2 regions of the Thalassotalea crassostreae genome follow, and region 1 is predicted to be linked to the other one. Evidence: predicted binding sites of a transcription regulator. Region 1 holds the regulator's gene; the other holds the start of a gene.
What was found. The regulator LexA, encoded in region 1, represses DNA repair genes until DNA is damaged. The targets are predictions, from matches to a motif close to TACTGTATNNNNATACAGTA.
Positions count from the first base shown of each region.

Region 2: a site for LexA is predicted at 4,370-4,389, ahead of LT090_RS06380 (DNA recombination protein RmuC). Genes of this name have one in related genera too.

Region 1 is NZ_CP017689.1:3,464,674-3,474,623, reverse strand. Features, by position in the region: gene argH (argininosuccinate lyase) at 1-1,341, shown strand, start outside; gene lexA (transcriptional repressor LexA) at 1,449-2,063, opposite strand; gene LT090_RS15055 (helix-turn-helix domain-containing protein) at 2,172-3,155, opposite strand; gene LT090_RS15050 (beta-propeller domain-containing protein) at 3,327-5,360, opposite strand; gene LT090_RS15045 (GFA family protein) at 5,447-5,941, opposite strand; gene LT090_RS15040 (amidohydrolase) at 5,994-7,316, opposite strand; gene plsB (glycerol-3-phosphate 1-O-acyltransferase PlsB) at 7,549-9,950, shown strand, end outside.
Region 2 is NZ_CP017689.1:1,468,685-1,478,634, reverse strand. Features, by position in the region: gene LT090_RS06400 (hypothetical protein) at 1-55, shown strand, start outside; gene LT090_RS06395 (RNA methyltransferase) at 212-730, shown strand; gene LT090_RS06390 (MBL fold metallo-hydrolase) at 763-1,401, opposite strand; gene LT090_RS06385 (sodium-dependent transporter) at 1,661-2,998, shown strand; gene LT090_RS06380 (DNA recombination protein RmuC) at 3,080-4,360, opposite strand; gene LT090_RS06375 (S9 family peptidase) at 4,510-6,549, opposite strand; gene LT090_RS06370 (fumarate hydratase) at 6,660-8,189, opposite strand; gene pabB (aminodeoxychorismate synthase component I) at 8,522-9,928, shown strand; gene LT090_RS06360 (CoA pyrophosphatase) at 9,936-9,950, shown strand, end outside.

The DNA of each region.
Region 1 (9,950 bases):
CAAGATGCTCGCGTTCGTCTGAATCAATCACCATTAGGTTGTGGCGCCCTTGCTGGTACTACGTATGAAATTAACCGTTATGACTTAGCCAATTCTCTAGGCTTTGATGGCCCATGTTTAAACTCGCTTGATGCGGTTAGTGATCGTGATTACGTACTGGAATTATTATTTGCAGCAAGTACTGGCATGATGCATTTATCACGTTTCGCTGAAGATTTAATTTTCTTCAACTCTGGTGAAGCTAACTTTATTACTTTAGGTGATGCGGTTACTAGTGGTAGTTCATTAATGCCGCAGAAAAAGAACCCTGATGCACTTGAGCTAATTCGCGGTAAATGTGGCCGTGTTTATGGTTCATTACAGGCATTGTTAGTAACATTAAAAGGCTTACCACTTGCCTATAACAAAGATATGCAAGAAGACAAACAAGGCTTATTCGATGCACTAGAGCAATGGGTATCATGTCTTGATATGGCTGGCGAAGTGATTAACTCGATTGAGTTGAATTCTGCCGAATGTGCTAAAGCGGCACGTGGTGGTTACGCCAATGCCACTGAGCTTGCCGATTATCTGGTTGGCAAAGGTGTTCCATTTAGAACTGCGCACGATATCACTGGTGCAGTAGTGTTATATGCGATTAGCCAAGGCGAACCGCTTGAGAGTCTGCGCTTAGATGAATTTAAACAGTTCAGTTCATTAATAGAGGCCGATGTTTACCCTGTACTTGAATTAGAATACTTAGTAGATAAACGAAACATCCTTGGTGGCACAGGTATTGAACCTGTTACTAAAGTTATCGAACAAAGCCGCTTGCAACTTGGTAGCGCAAATTATGTTGTTCGTGACGCTAAGCTTACCGATATTCGCGCGATTGTGAAGCTGGTAAATTACTGGTCATCAAGAGAAGAGAATTTACCACGCAGTGAAGACGATTTAATCAAATCAATTCGAGATTTCGCTGTAATCGAGGTAAACGGACAAGTGTGTGCATGTGCGGCATTGTATATCTACAGTACTGGACTTGCGGAAATTCGTTCATTAGGAGTAACGATAAATCACCAAGGTAAAGGTTATGGCCAAAAACTTTGTCAGTTCTTACTTGATAGAGCCAAAGCGTTATCATTGATCAAGGTATTCGTATTAACTCGTAAGCCTAAGTTCTTTGAAATGCTAGACTTCTTGCCAGGTGACAAAGACACCTTGCCTGAAAAAGTAATGAAAGATTGTGACTTATGTCCGAAACAAGATAATTGTGACGAAGAAGCGTTGATATACAATTTAAGTGATCATCATTCGATGCCACACTTACTTAATAGTATTGATGTCACAGTGGAGCAATAGCTAATAAAGGCCACTTTAGGCGTCGATAGAAATAAAAAAGGCAGTATTAATGAATATTAATACTGCCTTTTTCTTGTTCTTCTTAAAAGCTAAAAGCTGAAAGAACACTACATCCAATCGGCGTTACGAATAACACCAACGGCAATGCCTTCGATATTAAATGGTGTAGATGCTAAATCGACAACTATTGGTGAGAAATCTTCATTCTCAGCATGCAAGTAAACGACATTGCCTTCACGCTTATAACGTTTCACCGTAACATCATCTTCAACACGAGCAACAACAACCTGACCATTATTGATATCAGTCGTTTGATGAACCGCTAATAAATCACCATCTAAGATGCCGATATCTTTCATACTCTCGCCATTAACTCGTAACAAGTAATCGGCGGCAGGGTGGAATAAATTACCATCAATTTTGTAATTATCTTCAACATGCTCTTGCGCTAAAATAGGCTCACCAGCGGCAACACGGCCAATCAACGGTAAACCTTCTTCTTCAATATGCTCTTCAGCCAATCTAATACCGCGAGAAGTACCCGGTAACATTTCGATAAAGCCTTTTTTCGCGAGTGCTTTTAAATGTTCTTCAGCTGCGTTTGCTGATTTAAAACCAAAGAAATTAGCAATTTCAGCACGAGTAGGTGGCATACCTGTTTCGCCTAGCTTTTCTTTAATAAAGCCAAATATTTGTTCTTGTCTTGCAGTAAGGGCGCGCATATCATTAAGCCTGTTTATCTGTACAGTAACTGTTAGTATATACAGCTAGGTGATAAACGCAACCTATTATTTTGATTGGTAAATTAAAAACTAATTGTCGTCTAAAGCTTATTCCTCTTCATCCTTAGCAAACAATTCCATTAAGCCAATAAGTGCGGCGAAAAGTACTGCGCCAACTGGCCAGATAATCCAAGTGATACCCCAAGCCATTGTCCACAAACTCCAGCCAAGAAATATTGCGATTAATAGTGGCCAGTAAAATGCAGCAAGCTTTTCTGCACGTTTTGCACGTTTGCTTTTTACGCTGTTAAAGTCGCTATCCCTTAACACATTATTAAGGGCATCATATTTTGTCGATACTGGGATCACTAGATATAGTCCTGCCGATATGATCAATAGCAGTACAATTAACATCATTAAGATTAAATCGGTGCCAGCAGCAGACATTGCTGCGAACATCAAAGGTACAAAGCTGACAATAAATAGAAAGATGCCAATCGATAACCGTCTATTGTATGTCGGTCTGAACTTTTTCATCTTCTCGCTAAACACACCGTGTACACCGTATGCTAACTCAAAGCGTTCATCATCTATTACCGTGGTATCGTCGTCATATTGATTGGTTTTGAGAAAGAAGCTTACGGCTATCGAAACCATAATTAAGATAAATACAACGCCGATTGGTGCTGCAATATCACTTGTTAAGTTGAGTTTATTGCTATCGGCCATTGCCAGCAGAAACAGTAACGGTATTACTGAGCAGACGCACAATAGAACCCCTTTAACATTTAAAGCGGTCGCTTCCATCGTGCTATCAATGTATTTCGTTGCTTGTTCTAGGCTTACCTGAATTGTGTCGGAACTTTTGCTGCCTTGGCTCGATTCGAACACTTCATTTTCATCTTTCAATAAAAAATCAGTAGACACATCAAAAAGCTCAGCCAGCATAATGATGCGATTTAAATCAGGGATACTATTTGTACTTTCCCATTTTGATACTGACTGCCTGGAAACATTAAGTTTCTCTGCTAATTCTTCTTGCGACCAACCAAGTTGTTTTCTTAATTTAACGATCTTTTCTGCTAATATCATAAAGTTTGTTCCTTCACTCGTAATTGAGCGCCTAGCATAGAAAGTCGGTTGGTTGCAGACTAGCAAGCTAGGTTGTTATTTTGTCAACTCACGGTTGCACTATAGCTAAGTACATAAAATCATTGATGTTTTAATTTTGATTTTTACATGTTTTTTTAATTGTTTTTGTTGTTATTGTACTTTTACAGCATCGCTAGGATTTGACCAACTTGCTTGCCAAAGGTCATTTCCATCAACAAAATAGACATTATCACCATCAATAATACTGCGATGACCGTATCGGCTTTGCAGGTCTTCTTCATATTCGGGTTGCACCGCGCCGACTCTATCAAGCATCGAGTTATCAACTTCAAACAACTCTAACGACGACTTGTATTGATGACGATAATCCCATTGATTTGTCATCTCATCGAATGTTTCTATGTATTGATGAACATACAAAGGCACCGTAAATGACATTGAGCCATCAGAGTGATTTAAGCTAGTGAAAGCATGGAAATCATATTCTACTTCGGTTTGCGTCCCAGGGTATGTGTAGGTTATGAGTTCGCTTGGTGAGGTTGGATCGCTGATATCAAATAGAGATATTTTTGCGCCATGGGCCAAGGTTTCATCATTAATTAATGCTTGCGGAAATTGCCATTGTTCTTGCTCTTTATCGCCATCGGCTCTGGTATCGATAACTTCGGCAAAGCCCCAAAATAAACCATCGGTTTGTCGACCAATGCCGATAAGTAGATTTTCATCAACAGGATGCAAGTAAGCTGAATACCCCGGTATTTCCAATTGCCCTTCGATTGTCGGATTTGCAGGTTCGCTTAAATCAATTACATACAAGGGGTCGGTTCTTCTAAATGTTACAACGTAAGCTTTGTTGTCGCGATAACGCACAGCGTAAATATCTTCACCAGGTTTGCCGATGGTTTGCTCACTGCCATCTTCTGGTAAACGAGCAACTTCACTCATTTCGAAATTACTAGTATCGAGTACAAATAACTTGTGTTCTATAGTATTTTCTCGCCAATTACGCTCTGTTGTAATAACTCTTAAGTAATCATCTTGTTCACTAAAGCGATAACTTGCGTTGTTCCAGCCAACTGCCCCAGGTACTTGCCCCGACGATTGGTAGTTAAGGGTTGTTAAATTAAACTTATGCATTTGCGTGAATGATTGTTCGCTGTTGTCTGTATATTGATAAATATCGTTGAACAACACTAGCGAGTTGGTCGATGAATATATTTGCTGACTTTCTGCGCCGATACATACAGATTGTATTTGTTCGGGCTGTTCTAAGTTTATTTTGACAACATATATTAACGCTTGATACCCCAGTGACTCGTCATTATCAGCAATATCTTCAAGATAACAATTACTCGTTAATAACTGCGCCTCTTCATTGCCATATTGGTAGGTGGCTAATAAGTCTTGAGCGTCAATTTGCTCGACGGCGTCTTTGAGTTCTTCAGGCGTTTGCCCGTAATAAATATCATCATATTGAGTAAAGTTTGGCGAAAAGCGAGTAACAACGTAAAGCTCATTATCAACACGGCGACTATTTACTAGTGAACCGCTGATCTTAAATTGGTGTTTATCAAACTCTTGGTTTGAAACAACAGCGCTCTGATCGTCGATAATATCGATCATCACAATCGGCGGTTGATACTGGTATTGGCCAATGCCAGATTGTTGATCAGAAACCAATGGTTCGGAATAGTAATGGTTATAAGATTCGCCTATCGCTGTTAAAGTATTACCGAATAGGTATAAGCCTTGGTAATGGCTATTTTCTGATAACATTACGGTGTTTCTATAACTAAGCTTTGAAGCGGATTTTTCGAATGCTTTAATTGTCGGCTTAGATTTATACTGCGGTGATGTTAAGAGAAAAAGGTGTTCACCGTTAAATTCAACTCGGTCGGCTTCATCAACGCCGGATTCTTGTGTATTTGTTTCGGAGAACTGATTGCTATCAGTACCGTCACTCACCGCTTCGGCATCAGCAACAGGGTTATTAGCTATTTCATCATTTCGGTAGCTAAGTGAACGAACAATAGCATTTTTATAGATAGGAGATATTTCATCAACACCTTCAATATTTTTTAATTTTGCGTTGTCTTCAACAACATTAGAATCGCTACCGCCGCAGCCTTGTAGCATTAACGTATTAACGACAATGATAGTTGTGAGTAATGCGAACTTGTTCATTTTCATCCTTAAATTCCTACTTAGCTTTAACCTTTGCTTTTATATTAACTAATTTAATTTACTGATTTTTATCCAATGTCAGAAAATTACAATTTAGCTAATAGATCTTTTCGTTTGTTGTTATTTTCTAGAGACCAGACGACATTAAAATCATAAAATACATCAACCACTTGTTTTTCTTGTGATAAGTTTACCCAGGGTTGTTTCGTTGTAGTAAAAATATGCACATCAGGTGGCAATAACTCTGGATTATCTAATGTGCCAACGCGTATAAAGCGAATGCCTTGCTTTATTCCGCCCATAAAATAGTTGCTCCAAACCGCGACTTCGCATTTTGGGCAACGAGCGATAGTTTGCCCTTTACCACTTGGAGATTCCATTTCTATTTCATTGACGCTACCTGTTTCTACAATAACATCGTCGGCCCAAAACAATGCATTTACGGCAAATGCACTGCCGGTTTGCCGCTGACACAATAAGCAATGACAACAATGAACAACGCATGGCTGCGCGGTCAGTTTGTAGCGCACGTAACCACATGCACAGCCGCCTTTAGTATTTTCCGTTATTTGTTGTGTCATTGCTATCTCCTTTATATGCAAATGTTTAACTCAGATTTTGAAACAGTTTAGCTTACGTTTTTGGCATCAACTCCAAAAGCGAGTGAACCGTTGCTTCTACGCCAGATTTAACCGATGGTTCAGGCGTAATTTTAAATAATGGGCTGTGATGGCTTGGCACTTGCGGACCACCATTCTTTTCATTATCAAAATCTTCTTGCGGCGTACCACCGACTGAAAAGTATACGCTTGGAATATACGGGTCAGTAGTAAAGAAGCCAAAATCTTCAGCGCCCATGCCACTTTCAGCAGGTGGTACCATGCTGTCTTCGCCCATCTTATCAGCAATAACACCTTTTAATCGCTGCGCTAGTGCTTTGTCATTATAGGTCGGTGGAAATGAAAATTCGCTGACTGTTACGGTCGGCAGTTTATCTTCTGGCATTCCTGCAGTGCGAGCCGTACCGGTAGCGACACGTTCAATTGCCTCTAATAATTGTGTTCTCACTCTTGGATTCAGACTACGAACCGTGATTTGCAGATGTGCTTGATCAGAAATGATGTTGTGCTTTGTGCCAGAGTGGAACGCACCAACGGTTATCACGCCAGCATCTCTTGGTGCTAATTCACGGCTAATGATGGTTTGTAAGTTGGTAACGATTTGCGCACCAATCATGATCGGGTCTTTGCCTTGGTGTGGATATGCACCGTGAGCACCTATACCATGAACAATGATATCAACGGTGTCTGCTCCGGCATAAGGTGAGCCTTCGTCTATAGTGATCTTACCGGCAACAGCGCCAGCATCTACATGGAACGCTAAGGCAAAATCAGGCTGGCCAAATGTTTTCCAAATATTGTCGTCCATCATTGCTGATGCACCCGGGCCTCGTTCTTCCGCTGGTTGGCCAATTAACATTAATGTGCCAGACCATTGGTCCTTATTCGCCGCCATATAGCGCGCGGTACCGACTAAACTTGTGATATGTACATCGTGACCACAGGCATGCATTACTCCAACTTCATTACCATCCCAGTCGGTCATCTTAACTTTCGAGGCATTTTTAAGCCCTGATTGTTCAACAACAGGTAAGCCATCCATGTCAGCTCGTACCATTACCATTGGTCCTTTGCCGTTTTTCAATATTGCGACAATACCAGTACCACCAACACCTTCTGTTACTTCATAACCTTGTGAGCGGATTTCTTCTGCTAAACGTTTCGCCGTTTTCGTTTCCATTAATGATAATTCAGGATTTTGATGAAAATGATCCCATAATTTACCAAGATGTTGTTGGTAATCTTTGTTCACTTGTTGGCTAATATCGGCAGCAGTTGCTGACACTGTTATGCTGAGCAATGACAGCAGACAAAGCGTTTGCTTAAATAACTTCATGTGGATAACCCCTGTAGTGATGATTGGTTTTAGTATCTGTTGTTTGTTTTCTGTACTAATCTTATACTTGAATTGAGAAAAAGTCTTGTTTTCTCAATAGATTATCAAGATGTAAGGCAACATCATATTCACACTCGGTAACAACTTGGTAATATCAGGGCTATAGCACACAAGTGCTTAATAATGTTATTATTAAGCAAATTTTTATCATTCATTTTGAGTAATTTAAACAATGAGAGCTTTGTTCTATTTTTTACTATCTTGGCCAGTGAAGTTATTGGTGCGATGTAAGGTAATTCCAGAATCTATCGAATCACTTGATATAGGTGACGGTAAGTCTGTGTTTTACGTTGTTCGTCATCAATCGGCGAGTGATCTAATTGCTCTGCAAGTAGCCTGTAAAAAATTACAACTTCCTGATCCGCTCGAAATTGTCGAAATAAATGGTAAGTCGATGAATCGTTGTATTTGTCTTGCCAGACCAAGTTCTATTTTCCCATGGGTGACAAGTCAACCAACGAATGCCGTTCAACAAGGCTTAGATTTACTGCAACATCATCAAAAAAATCCACAAGCTGATGCCCAGTTAATTCCTGTGAATTTACTTTGGGGGCGCGCGCCAACCAAACAAAAAGCAGATGTTGGTGACGTACTCGCCGATGAAGTTTCACCTAACTTTATGCGTAAATTTTGGATCGTATTGTTCTTAGGGCGTGAAACATTAGCCAAGTTTAGTGATGCTGTATCCTTTAGACAAATGGCTGATGATCACGGAACGGACGAGAAAGCGGCACATAAATTAATTCGCATCACACGCTTTCATTTTCATCGTCAAACTATTGCCGCTAAAGGTCCACGTTTGATGGACCGCCAGCAAAAATTTACCGCGCTGTTTGCCACTCCTGCGATTAAACGACTTATCAAAGACGAAGCAAAATCAAAAGGCTTGTCTGAAGCTGAAGTTAGAAAACAAGCGCTCGGTATGATGAAAGAAATCGCCGCTGATTATCGTCAAACCACGATTCGCTTAGGTGAGCGAATTTTAGGTTGGTTATGGAATCGTTTATACGATGGTATTGAAGTTCGCAATGGTGAGCGCTTACGTAAACTTTCAGAAGAAGGTCATGAAATTATTTATGTGCCTTGTCATCGTTCGCACATGGACTATTTATTACTAACCTATGTTATTTATCATCAAGGTCTAGTGACGCCAAGGATCGCTGCAGGTATTAACTTAAACTTCTGGCCAGCAGGGCCAATTTTCAGAAAGGCAGGGGCATTCTTTATTCGCCGAAGTTTTGCTGGTAATCGCTTATATTCTACAATTTTTCGTGAATATTTAGGCTTGCTATTCAATCGTGGCTATTCAGTGAAATACTATACTGAAGGCGGCCGCAGCCGCACCGGACGTTTGCTGCAACCGAAAACCGGTATGTTAGCAATGACTATACAAAGCATGCTTAAAGGTATTGATCGCCCACTAACGCTTGTACCTGTTTATATTGGTTATGAGCATGTTATGGAAGTAGCCAGTTACCATAAAGAATTAAAAGGTAGCTCAAAACAAAAAGAGTCTGCCTTTGGCATTATTAAAGCCATTCGTAAACTGCGTAATTACGGTAAAGGTTTCGTTAACTTTGGTGAGCCGATTAACATCAATGAATTTCTAAATAAGCAAGTGCCTGATTGGAAAGATAGCATTGATCCAATTGACCCGCCTAAACCGCAATGGTTAACTCCAGCTGTTAATGTCATGGCCAATGAAGTGATGACCGAAATTAATAAAGCGGTAGCGTTAAACTCAGTGACGTTAACGGCATTAATTTTACTAGCGTCAGAAAACCAAGCATTAACTCGCAAAGAGTTAGAGCAACAATTAGATTTCTTTTTAGACTTGCAACGAAAAGCGCCATTTAGTGCAGACATCATCATTCCTGAAGAGTCAGGTAAAGAGTTGGTTGATGCTGTCATTAAGTTGAATAAGGTCGAGATTACCGACGACGAAATGGGACAAATTATTTCCCTTAGTAAGCAAGGCGCATTAGAGATGAGTTATTACAAAAATAACATCATCCATGCCTTTATGTTGCCGGCGCTTGTTTGTCGTCTATTAAAAAGCTACGACAAACTTAACTTTGATGAAATTAGCGACAAAGTGATTCAAATGGCGCGCTTGATGAGAGCGGAATTGTATCTATGGCAAAACAAAGATGTGATAGCTGAACAAGTTGCTGAAATATTGGATTTCTTAGCGTCTAAAGATATGATCAAACAAAGTAAAGCAGGTTACTGGTCGCGCAATAATGATTGCAATAAAACCTACTTACTAAACTTGCTATCATCGTGTATCAATGAGACTGTTCAGCGTTATAGCATTGTGATTAAAATCATTAATCAAGCGGCACCAATTAACCGTTCTGATTTAGAATCAAGTGCAACTACTCTTGCAAAACGCATGTCGACGTTACATAACATCAATGCACCTGAGTTTATTGATCGAAAAGCACAAGCGGCCATCGTCAATGCCTTACGTGAATGGGGTTATATTAAATCCGATGAACAGGGGTGTTTTGTTGCTAATGAACAACTGGCAGAATTGAATGATATCTTAGTGCATTTATTGGATGAAGATGT
Region 2 (9,950 bases), 1.9 Mb from region 1:
CGATGTTGCTGAAAAAAAAGCAATGGTTGAAGGTAAAGTTAAAATGCAGCAATAGCGAGTGATTGTTCAATTGAAGTGACACAGAGATGACTGTGTACTTAAGTTGAACTTATTAGAAATTGAGTTTTTATCTTATAGACAATATTTATTTGAACTAAGATAGTTTATAATTTCCCATCAAATTAGAACTCACTAACAAAGCTAGCGCACCATGACCTCGTCGAAAAGTAACTCCGCCAATATAGGTTTGATCAATCCTAAAAGTCCTGAAAATGTTGGCTCTATTATGCGCGCCAGTGGTTGCTATCAGGTTGAAAGTGTTAGTTACACCGGTAAGCGTTATGGCTTTGCTTCAAAGTTCCAAACTGACACTAAAAATGTTTCTGAAAAAATTCCACTTTCAGAAGTAGACGATATTATTAATGCTAAGCCTGAAGGTGCAACGATTGTTTGTGTAGACTTAGTTGAAGGCGCGACTGCCCTGCCTGAATTTAAACACCCTGAAAACGCCTATTATATCTTTGGCCCTGAAGATGGCACCATAGCGCAAAAAATCATTGATTGTGCTGATAATGTGGTTTACATCCCCACCATTGGCTGCATGAATTTAGCGGCAACAGTAAACGTTGTTTTATATGATCGATTAGCTAAATCGAAGACGTCTATCGGCTCTGATGAGTTAATTCGAGCAAGTCGTGATACCAACAACAAAGTCAAAATTAAACGTTAGAGTAGATAGCAGAGAGTTACTTTCTATAAAGTCTAGTTATCTCTGACATAAGGATTAGTGCGACGCTCTTCACCAAATGTGCCCATCGGTCCGTGACCAGGAATAAACTTAACATCATCTCCCAACGGCCATAATTGGGTTTTAATGGCATTAACCAGTGTCGCTTGGTCCCCTTTAGGAAAATCTGTACGCCCAATCGAACCACGAAAAAGTACATCACCAACTTGCGCAAGCTTTGATTCGCGATGAAAAAACACGATATGTCCTGGCGTGTGACCTGGGCAAAAGTATACTTCGAGTGTTTCATTACCAACGGTAACTGTATCACCACCTTCTAACCATCGATTGGTTTTAAACACCCGTGCTCCAGGGAAACCGAATTGTTTAATCTGATGATCAAAGATATCAATCCAAAATTGGTCGTCTTTGTGTGGTCCTTCAATAGGCAAAGATAAGCTATCAGCGATATCTTGCGTGCCGCCAGCATGATCAACGTGAGAATGAGTTAATAATAATTTAGTTAGCTTTATTCCATGATTCTGTGCTTCAGCTAGCAAGCGCGGTGTTTCGCCACCAGCGTCAATAATTGCGCCTTCCATTGTTTGATCGCACCAAATTAATGTCGCGTTTTGTTGAAAAGGCGTAACGGGAATGATTTTATACTGCAGCATAGAAAGTTCTTCGTATTTCAAATTAGCCCAATAATAAGCAAATACGTAAGTTGTTTCTAGTGCAATAACGGCACTTTTGCATAAATTACAGCTGATGTGTTTAAACGACTAGCTCTTTGCTGATAATTTTACTTGCCTTTATAACCCGTAAATTAGTAAGCTCAGATAAATAAAAATGTCATAGTGATTATAAAAATGCTTCATTTTAAATGATCTCACTAATGACGATACAAAATAATAATTATAAGAAGTAATCTATATGTCTATTATCCGTGATTCTTTTCACTCACGTATCGGCTTTGTTTTAGCAGCCGCTGGTTCCGCTATTGGCTTGGGAAATATTTGGGGCTTCCCTACACAAGCTGCTAATAATGGTGGCGGAGCGTTCGTTTTCGTTTATCTCATGGTTACCGTTTTATTAGCTTTACCGGCGTTATATGCAGAAATGTATATAGGTAACCAGGCACAAAAAAATCCAGTTTCAGCATTAGAAGATGCCTGTGAAGGTGTTTCTCGAAATGTCGGCAAATATGCAGGTTTATTTGGCTTATTAGGCGCGATATTAATGTTAAGCTTCTATTCAATCGTTGCTGGTTGGATGCTATCTCATGCGCTATCGCCACTGGCACAGCTCAGTGGATTTGACTCTGTGGCGACTTGGTTAGGAGAGTCTAGTGATCTGCGCAATCTAATATTTACCCCTATATTTATAATTCTTAGTGCGCTAGTGATAAAAAAAGGCGTTCACGCCGGTATCGAACGTTGGTCTAGCCGATTAATGCCAATTCTTTTTCTATTGCTTGTTGCTTTGATCATCTATATTTTACAGCAACCTGGCGCTAGTGAAGGCATAGAGATGTACTTAGTTCCTGATTTTAGCCAATTAAAAGACCCGAACTTAATTATTGCAGCAATGGGACAAGCTTTCTTCTCTTTATCCATTGGTGTCGGCGGTATGATGGTATACGGCTCTTACATGAAAAAAGGTGAAGGTCTCGGTAAATTAGTGGTTTCGATCACCGCGTTAGATACGTTGATTGCTATTCTTGCAGGTTTACTTATCATCCCAACACTTTTCGTCGCTCAGCATATGGGTCAAGAAGTGTTTACTAATGGCCAACTCATTGGCGGCCCACAATTAATATTTTCGGTATTACCGACATTATTTGAATCAATGGGAACCGTTGGTGTTTATATTGCGCTTATGTTTTTCTCATTAATGTCGATGGCGGCACTTACTTCAACAATTTCAGCTACCGAAGTTCCTGTTTCCTACTTACTTGAAAGCAAAGGCTATTCGCGTGGTAAGGCTACACTCTTAGTTTCTATAATTGTCTTAGCCGCGTGTATGACCTTAGTGTTTAATTTTGACACATTATTTGATGCAGTAATTAGCTGGGTAAATACCTTCCAATTGCCGATAATGGGTTTATTTTACTTTATTGTGGTTGGCTGGATATGGAAGCGTGGCAATCTACTTAAAGACAAAGCGGTTATTGATGCCAAGCCAAGCTTAAAGCTTTGGGGCAACTATTTACGATTCGTATGTCCATTGTTACTGACCGTTGTATTTGTTAATACTGTGATGGCGATGTAATAGCCATTTAACGGCATTTAAGCGACAGATAAAACAAAAAAGGGAGCATCTGCTCCCTTTGTATTATCAATGAGCAAAAAGCTATTCGGTTATCGATAGCTTCTCATCTGTTAACTCAACTTGTTCAATTTTTTCAAATCGATTAGATATTTTATCTGCTGATGTATGAATTTGTTTCACATCAGTAGCTGCTTGGTCGATATGTTTGGCTAGATTGTCAAAACGAGTTCGAAAGCGACCAAAATCTTTACCTAAGAGCCCTAGATGCTCTTGTATTAAATGAACTTGCTGACGGGTTGCCTCATCCTTAATAACAGAGCGAGCCGTGGTCAAAATTGCCATAAGCGTCGTTGGCGAGGTTAACCAAACACGATTTTGATAAGCGAGCTCTACCAGTTCAGGGAAATGAGCATGGATCTCAGCAAATACTGCTTCAGCGGGAATAAACATGATCGCGCCATCAGACGTTTCCTTATCGATAATGTATTTGCCAGCAATATCGCCAATATGCTTTTTAATGTCTTGTTTAAACTGGCGCTCTGCAAGTTTGCGGTCACTTTCGCCAAGATGCACATCCATCATTTTCTTAAAGCTTTCTAATGGAAACTTTGAATCGATGGCAACGTTGCCGGTAGGCTCTGGCAAAAACAGCATGCAATCGGCAATTTTGCTATTACTCAAAGTATGCTGCAAAGCAAAGTGTTTTTCCGGTAGTACATTACGAATCAACGCATTTAATTGAACTTCACCAAATGCACCACGCGAGCGCTTATCACTTAGCACTTCTTGTAAACTCACCACATTGCCTGATAGCTCGGTAATTTTTTTCTGTGCGTCGTCAATTAGCGCTAGACGCTTAACAATATCATTGAATGTCTTGGTGGTTTTATCAAAGCCATCGGTTAAACGTTTTTCAACACCGGTGGAAATATCTTGTAAACGTTTGTCAGTGCTTTCGGTAAGTTCCTTCATCCGCTTCGCTAACACTTCAGCATTCATCGCCATCGATTTAGAAAGCTCTTCCCTGCTTTCTTTCGTGGATTTATTTAAATGGGTAACAAGCTGATTAATGGCAAACAATTGGTTTTTATTAAATTGCTCTTTGTGTTCGGCAAGTTGTTGTAGCAGTTTAATTTGTAGCACTGCGCCGGTATTTTCTTGACTAGAACGTAAATCTTGTATCTGTTTTACTAGTTGTGAGGCTCTATCTTGCGCAACTTTATTATCATTATTTTGATTGTTAACGGCGTTACTTAAGGAAGACACTTTGGCTAGCAGAATAACGGTCATTATGCTCAATAGCACAAGCAATGATAAAGCGACGTAAAGGAAAATTGATGGATCTATTTGGGCACTGTTCATGGCTAAAACCACTGGTTATTTTTACAGTCCATTTAATCATTAACGGCTCTTTAAGGTCAAGGAGTTATTTACTCAACCTAGACATATCAGTTTGATATTAAAAAAAATCCCGGCAGATGCCGGGATTTGAAATTGATTAATGGCTCAAATTACTCGCCGTTTTTCTCTAGATATTTATCCATCCAAACAAAAATTTCTCGATACCATTCTTTTAAATTATCTGGATTGCGAATATGGTGATCTTCATCTGGGAACATCACTAAACGAGACTCTAGGCCTTTACGTTTCATCGTTGTGAACGCACCTAAACTTTGGCCATAAGGTACACGGTAATCAAGTTCACCCTGGATAATTAACATTGGCATTTTCCAGTTGTCTACGAAGCGTGATGGATCATACTTGCTGTACTCTTCTTCTTTTTCCCAATATGGGCCAGTAAAGTCGTGTTCAGGGAACCATAGCTCTTCTGTTACATTGTAAAAGCTCTTCATGTCGAATAAGCCAGCATGGTTAACAATACAGTTGAAACCATCAGACCAGTTACCCATGATCCAATTCATCATGTAACCACCGTATGATGCGCCGAGCGCACAAGCGTTATCACGGTCTAACCAAGGTTGGCTTTTGGTGATGTAATCCATACCTTTTTGTAAATCTTCTAATGGACGAGAGCCCCAGTTTTGACTGATTGAGTCAGTGAATGCCTGACCGTAGCCAGTCGAGCCATGGAAATCTACCATCACTACGCCATACCCTTGTGCCGCCCAAAGTTGAGCGTTCCAACGATAGTGGAACATATTACCAAAGCTACCTTGTGGTCCGCCATGTACTAAAAACGCGATTGGATATTGCTCACCTTGTTTAAAGTTTGCCGGCTTAACTAAGTAGCCATGAACGTCTTCGTTGTTCCAGCCTTTAAACTTAAATTGTTCGAAGTCGCCAAGCTTCACATTAGCAAGCTTGTCTTTGTTTATGTCAGTTAACTGCTTAATGCCGTAACCGTCAGTTTTAACTGTATAAATATCTGCAGGGTGACCTAAGTCATGACGAGTAAAGTAAACACTATCACCGGCAATTGACACATCGCCTGAGTAACCTTGACTGCTGATTGTCGTTACTTCACCAAACTGAAGATCAATGTTAAAAATACTTTTTTGACCAACATCTTGCGCAACGGCAATAACACTGCGATTGTCGCTAGCAAATTGGAAGCTTGCAATTGAACGATCCCACAATGGCGCTACTTTTTGTGTTTCATTACTGCGTAAATCTTTTACATGCAAGGTGTACTTATCCGATTCATAAACCGGTGTATTCATTGCTTTATATGCAAGATAACGTCCGTCAGATGAATAAACAGGCATTGCATCCCATGCTTCATTATCGTCCGTTAAGTTATTGATTTTAGCCGATTCAATATCAACTTCAAAGATATCCCAATTCGTCGTCCATGCTTGATCATCACTAGGTAGCTTTGCCGAAAATGCGATGCTTTTGCCATTTGGATTGAACGATACTTGGCCAATTCCAGCAATATCGGAATCCCACGATGGCATTAAATCTTTGGCATTGGTGGCAACTTTACCTTGTTCAAGGTTCGCTACAAACAAGTGAGTATTAAAGTTATCTAACCAATGATCCCAGTGACGAACCATTAATTTATCGTAGGCACGAGTATTATGCTTTTTCGCCTTTTCAGCGTTCATTGCATCAATGGTACACTTGAACGTCTCACAACCTGGCATTACTGTAAACGCTAATGCGATTTGCTGCTCATCGCTTGATAATTTATAACCTTCAACCGAAAGAGGGAAATCGGTACGCTGAATCGCTTCACCACCAGTTAATGGTAAAAACCATAATTGCGTAGAACCGCTACGTGACGATAAGAAATAAACACCCGAGCCATCTTTTGCCCATACAACTGAAGATTCACTGGTTGCGTGACTTGTTATTTGTGATGTTTTACCGGTTTTGATATCTAAAAGGTAAAGGTGGTTAGTGTTTTTCTCTTGGCCTTTTTTTACACCATAAACAAGCTTGCTGCCGTTTGGTGAAATCACTACATCATGTAGTTGGTTTAAATTATTTAACGTATCAACCGTTAGAATATCGCTTTTCGCGTTAACAGTTGTGCTTAAAGACATTGCTGCTAGTGCAGCAATACTTAGGGTTTTATTGAACTTCATATTTTGTTTCTTTATTACTTCTAAATTAACTTTTGTTTAACTTGTTTCTAACTTTCGTTTTTAAAAATGACAAACGCCCTGTCGGGCGCTTGTTTTTCTAAATTTTAGGATTACGAATTATTCGCAGCATCCATTACTTCTATTTTGCCTTTCCAAATAGCTGGACCGGTTACATGTGCAGATTCACCAGTGCTATCCACAGCAACGGTTACTGGCATATCTTCTACGTCAAATTCGTAAATAGCTTCCATACCTAGTTCTTCAAAAGCAACAACGCGTGATTTCTTAATTGCTTTTGACACTAAATAAGCAGCGCCGCCAACAGCCATCAAGTACACAGATTTGTGATTCTTGATGCTTTCAACAGTACCTGGACCACGTTCAGCTTTACCAATCGTACCTAATAAGCCGGTTTCGGCTAACATCATTTCGGTAAACTTATCCATACGAGTTGCCGTTGTCGGACCCGCAGGACCTACAACCTCATCGCCTACCGCATCTACAGGACCCACGTAATAAATAAATTTATTGGTGAAGTCTACGCCTTCTGGTAAACCTTCACCTGACTCAAGTAATTGTTGGATCTTTTTGTGTGCCGCATCACGACCGGTCAAGATTTTACCTGAAAGTAATACCGTCTCGCCGGTTTTCCAGCTGGCAATTTCTTCTTTGGTTAAGGTGTTTGCATTAGCACGACGTACATTTTCGCCAACTTCCCATGTCACTTCAGGCCATTCTTCAAGTTTTGGCGGAGTAAGATCTGCTGGGCCACTGCCATCAAGATGGAAATGAACATGGCGAGTTGCAGCACAATTGGGGATCATCACCACTGGTTTAGAAGCAGCATGGGTTGGAACCGCATTAATCTTAACGTCAACAACCGTTGTTAAACCACCAAGACCTTGTGCACCAATACCCAGTTTGTTTACGCGTTCAAAAATTTCTAAACGTAATTCTTCTTCAGCATTTTGTGGACCACGGTCGATTAATTCCTGAATATCTACAGGATCCATTAAGCTTTCTTTCGCCAGTACACCAGCTTTTTCGGCCGTACCGCCAATGCCTATGCCTAACATGCCTGGTGGACACCAACCAGCGCCCATTGTTGGTAAGGTTTTTACTACCCAATCAGCAATTGAATCTGACGGGTTTAACATTGCCATTTTAGTTTTATTTTCACTACCGCCACCTTTTGCAGCGATCATTACTTCAACACCACTACCTGCAACCAAATCAAGATGCACAACAGAAGGCGTGTTATCTTTAGTATTGATTCGTTTACCAGCGGGATCTTTTACAATCGATGCTCGCAGTGGATTATCTGGATTGTTGTATGCACGGCGAGTACCTTCATCAACCATTTGTTGCACAGTTAATTCTGTTTTATCCCACTTAACGTCCATACCTACTTTCACGAAACAAGTCACGATACCGGTATCTTGACAGATTGGACGATGCCCTTCTGCAGACATTCTTGAGTTAATCAAAATTTGTGCGATTGCATCTTTTGCCGCAGTACTTTGCTCTTTGTTGTAGGCTTTTTCCAGGGCTTGGATAAAATCAATTGGATGATAAAAAGAAATATATTGTAAAGCATCTTCAATGCTATCAATAAAATCCTGTTGCTTTATAACAGTCATAGTGTTCTCACCGTCTATATCAATGTTTTAATAATACGTTTTACCGTGCGGTAACGTTTTATATTCTATATGTATAAGTCTAAATGTATAAATATCGGCATATCATACAGTGCAGCAAGGTTTATCACAATAAGACAAAGGGCTATAAATCAGTCAATTTCGCTTGCCGTTTTATCGTCAATGAAAAAGAAAATAATAAAATCGTCAATTGATAGGCGTAAGTTTTAACTTTTGATACAATGACGAGCAATTGAATGATTGCAAAAAAGCGGTAACACGGCACTGTGAATCAACAAAACGATAGCAATAAAAACGGCAATACCAATACTACAATGAGTAACCTATCGACCATCGATATGCCCCATTGGCAGCACTTACACCCTGAAACTTTATTTTCAATTTGGGCCAATGACAATTGGGCTTTTTGGTTAGACTCAGGCGAAAGTGACCATGTAGATAGTAACTACGACATCTTAGTGTTTTCTCCCGTTGCCACACTAAAAACATCAAATAAAAGCACGCGAATTAATTATCTCACCGAGGATAAAGTTGAAGTCTCGGCTGAAGATCCGCTGAAACTGCTGCAACAAGTGCAAAACAGAGTGTTTCCAAAACCATTTAGCAATCAAAGTAAAATGCCATTTATCGGTGGCGCTGTTGGCTACTTTAGTTACGATTTAGGTCGTCGTTTTGAACAATTGCCGGCAACAAGCTTACTTGATATTACGCTGCCAGATATGGCCGTAGGCATCTATAAACAAGCGATTATTTATAACCGTAAAAACTCTACCTATACATTAGTTTGCCATGACAATGACATCGAGCAATTAGCCGGGCGCATCGACTCATTAATTGCCAACTTTGAAGAGCAGCCAGACAATTTTACTCTAAATTGTGATTGGCGGTCTAATATGAGCAAACAACAGTACGCTGAAAAATTCGCTAAGGTGAAGCAATATTTGAACGCTGGTGATTGTTATCAAATTAACCTAGCTCAGCGTTTTAGCGCCTTATATCAAGGTAATGAATTTGATGCATATAAACGATTAAGGGCCAGTAACAAAGCGCCATTTTCAGCATTTATGCGCATTGAAGAAGGTGCGATATTAAGTGTATCTCCAGAGCGTTTCTTACAACTTAAAAATCGCAAAGTACAAAGTAAACCAATCAAAGGCACACGACCACGCTCAGCGATTAAAGAGTTTGATAAAGAGCATGCCGACGAATTGCAGAACTCGCCAAAAGATCGTGCTGAAAACTTAATGATCGTCGACTTGCTTCGAAATGACATTTCCAAAGTCTGTCGCCCAGGCTCCGTTAATGTTCCGTCATTATTTGAAATAGAAAGCTTCCCTGCCGTGCATCATTTAGTCAGTACCGTTGAAGGCATGCTTTCACAAGAATTTGATGGCACCGATTTACTGCGCGGCGCATTCCCTGGCGGTTCAATAACTGGCGCGCCCAAAATTCGAGCGATGGAAATAATAGAAGAACTAGAGCCTCACAGGCGAAGCGTTTATTGTGGTTCTATTGGTTATATTTCAGCGTGCGGTAAGATGGATTCAAGTATTACAATTCGCACCTTAGTATGTGAACAAGAGCGCATCCATTGCTGGGCTGGTGGCGGTTTGGTTGCCGACTCACAACTGGACAGTGAATACCAAGAAACGTTTGATAAGGTCAATAAAATATTACCCGTTTTACAAAATACGCCGAATAATACTAAAGCCATGGATTGAGCGATATATGAATAAGCAGCAG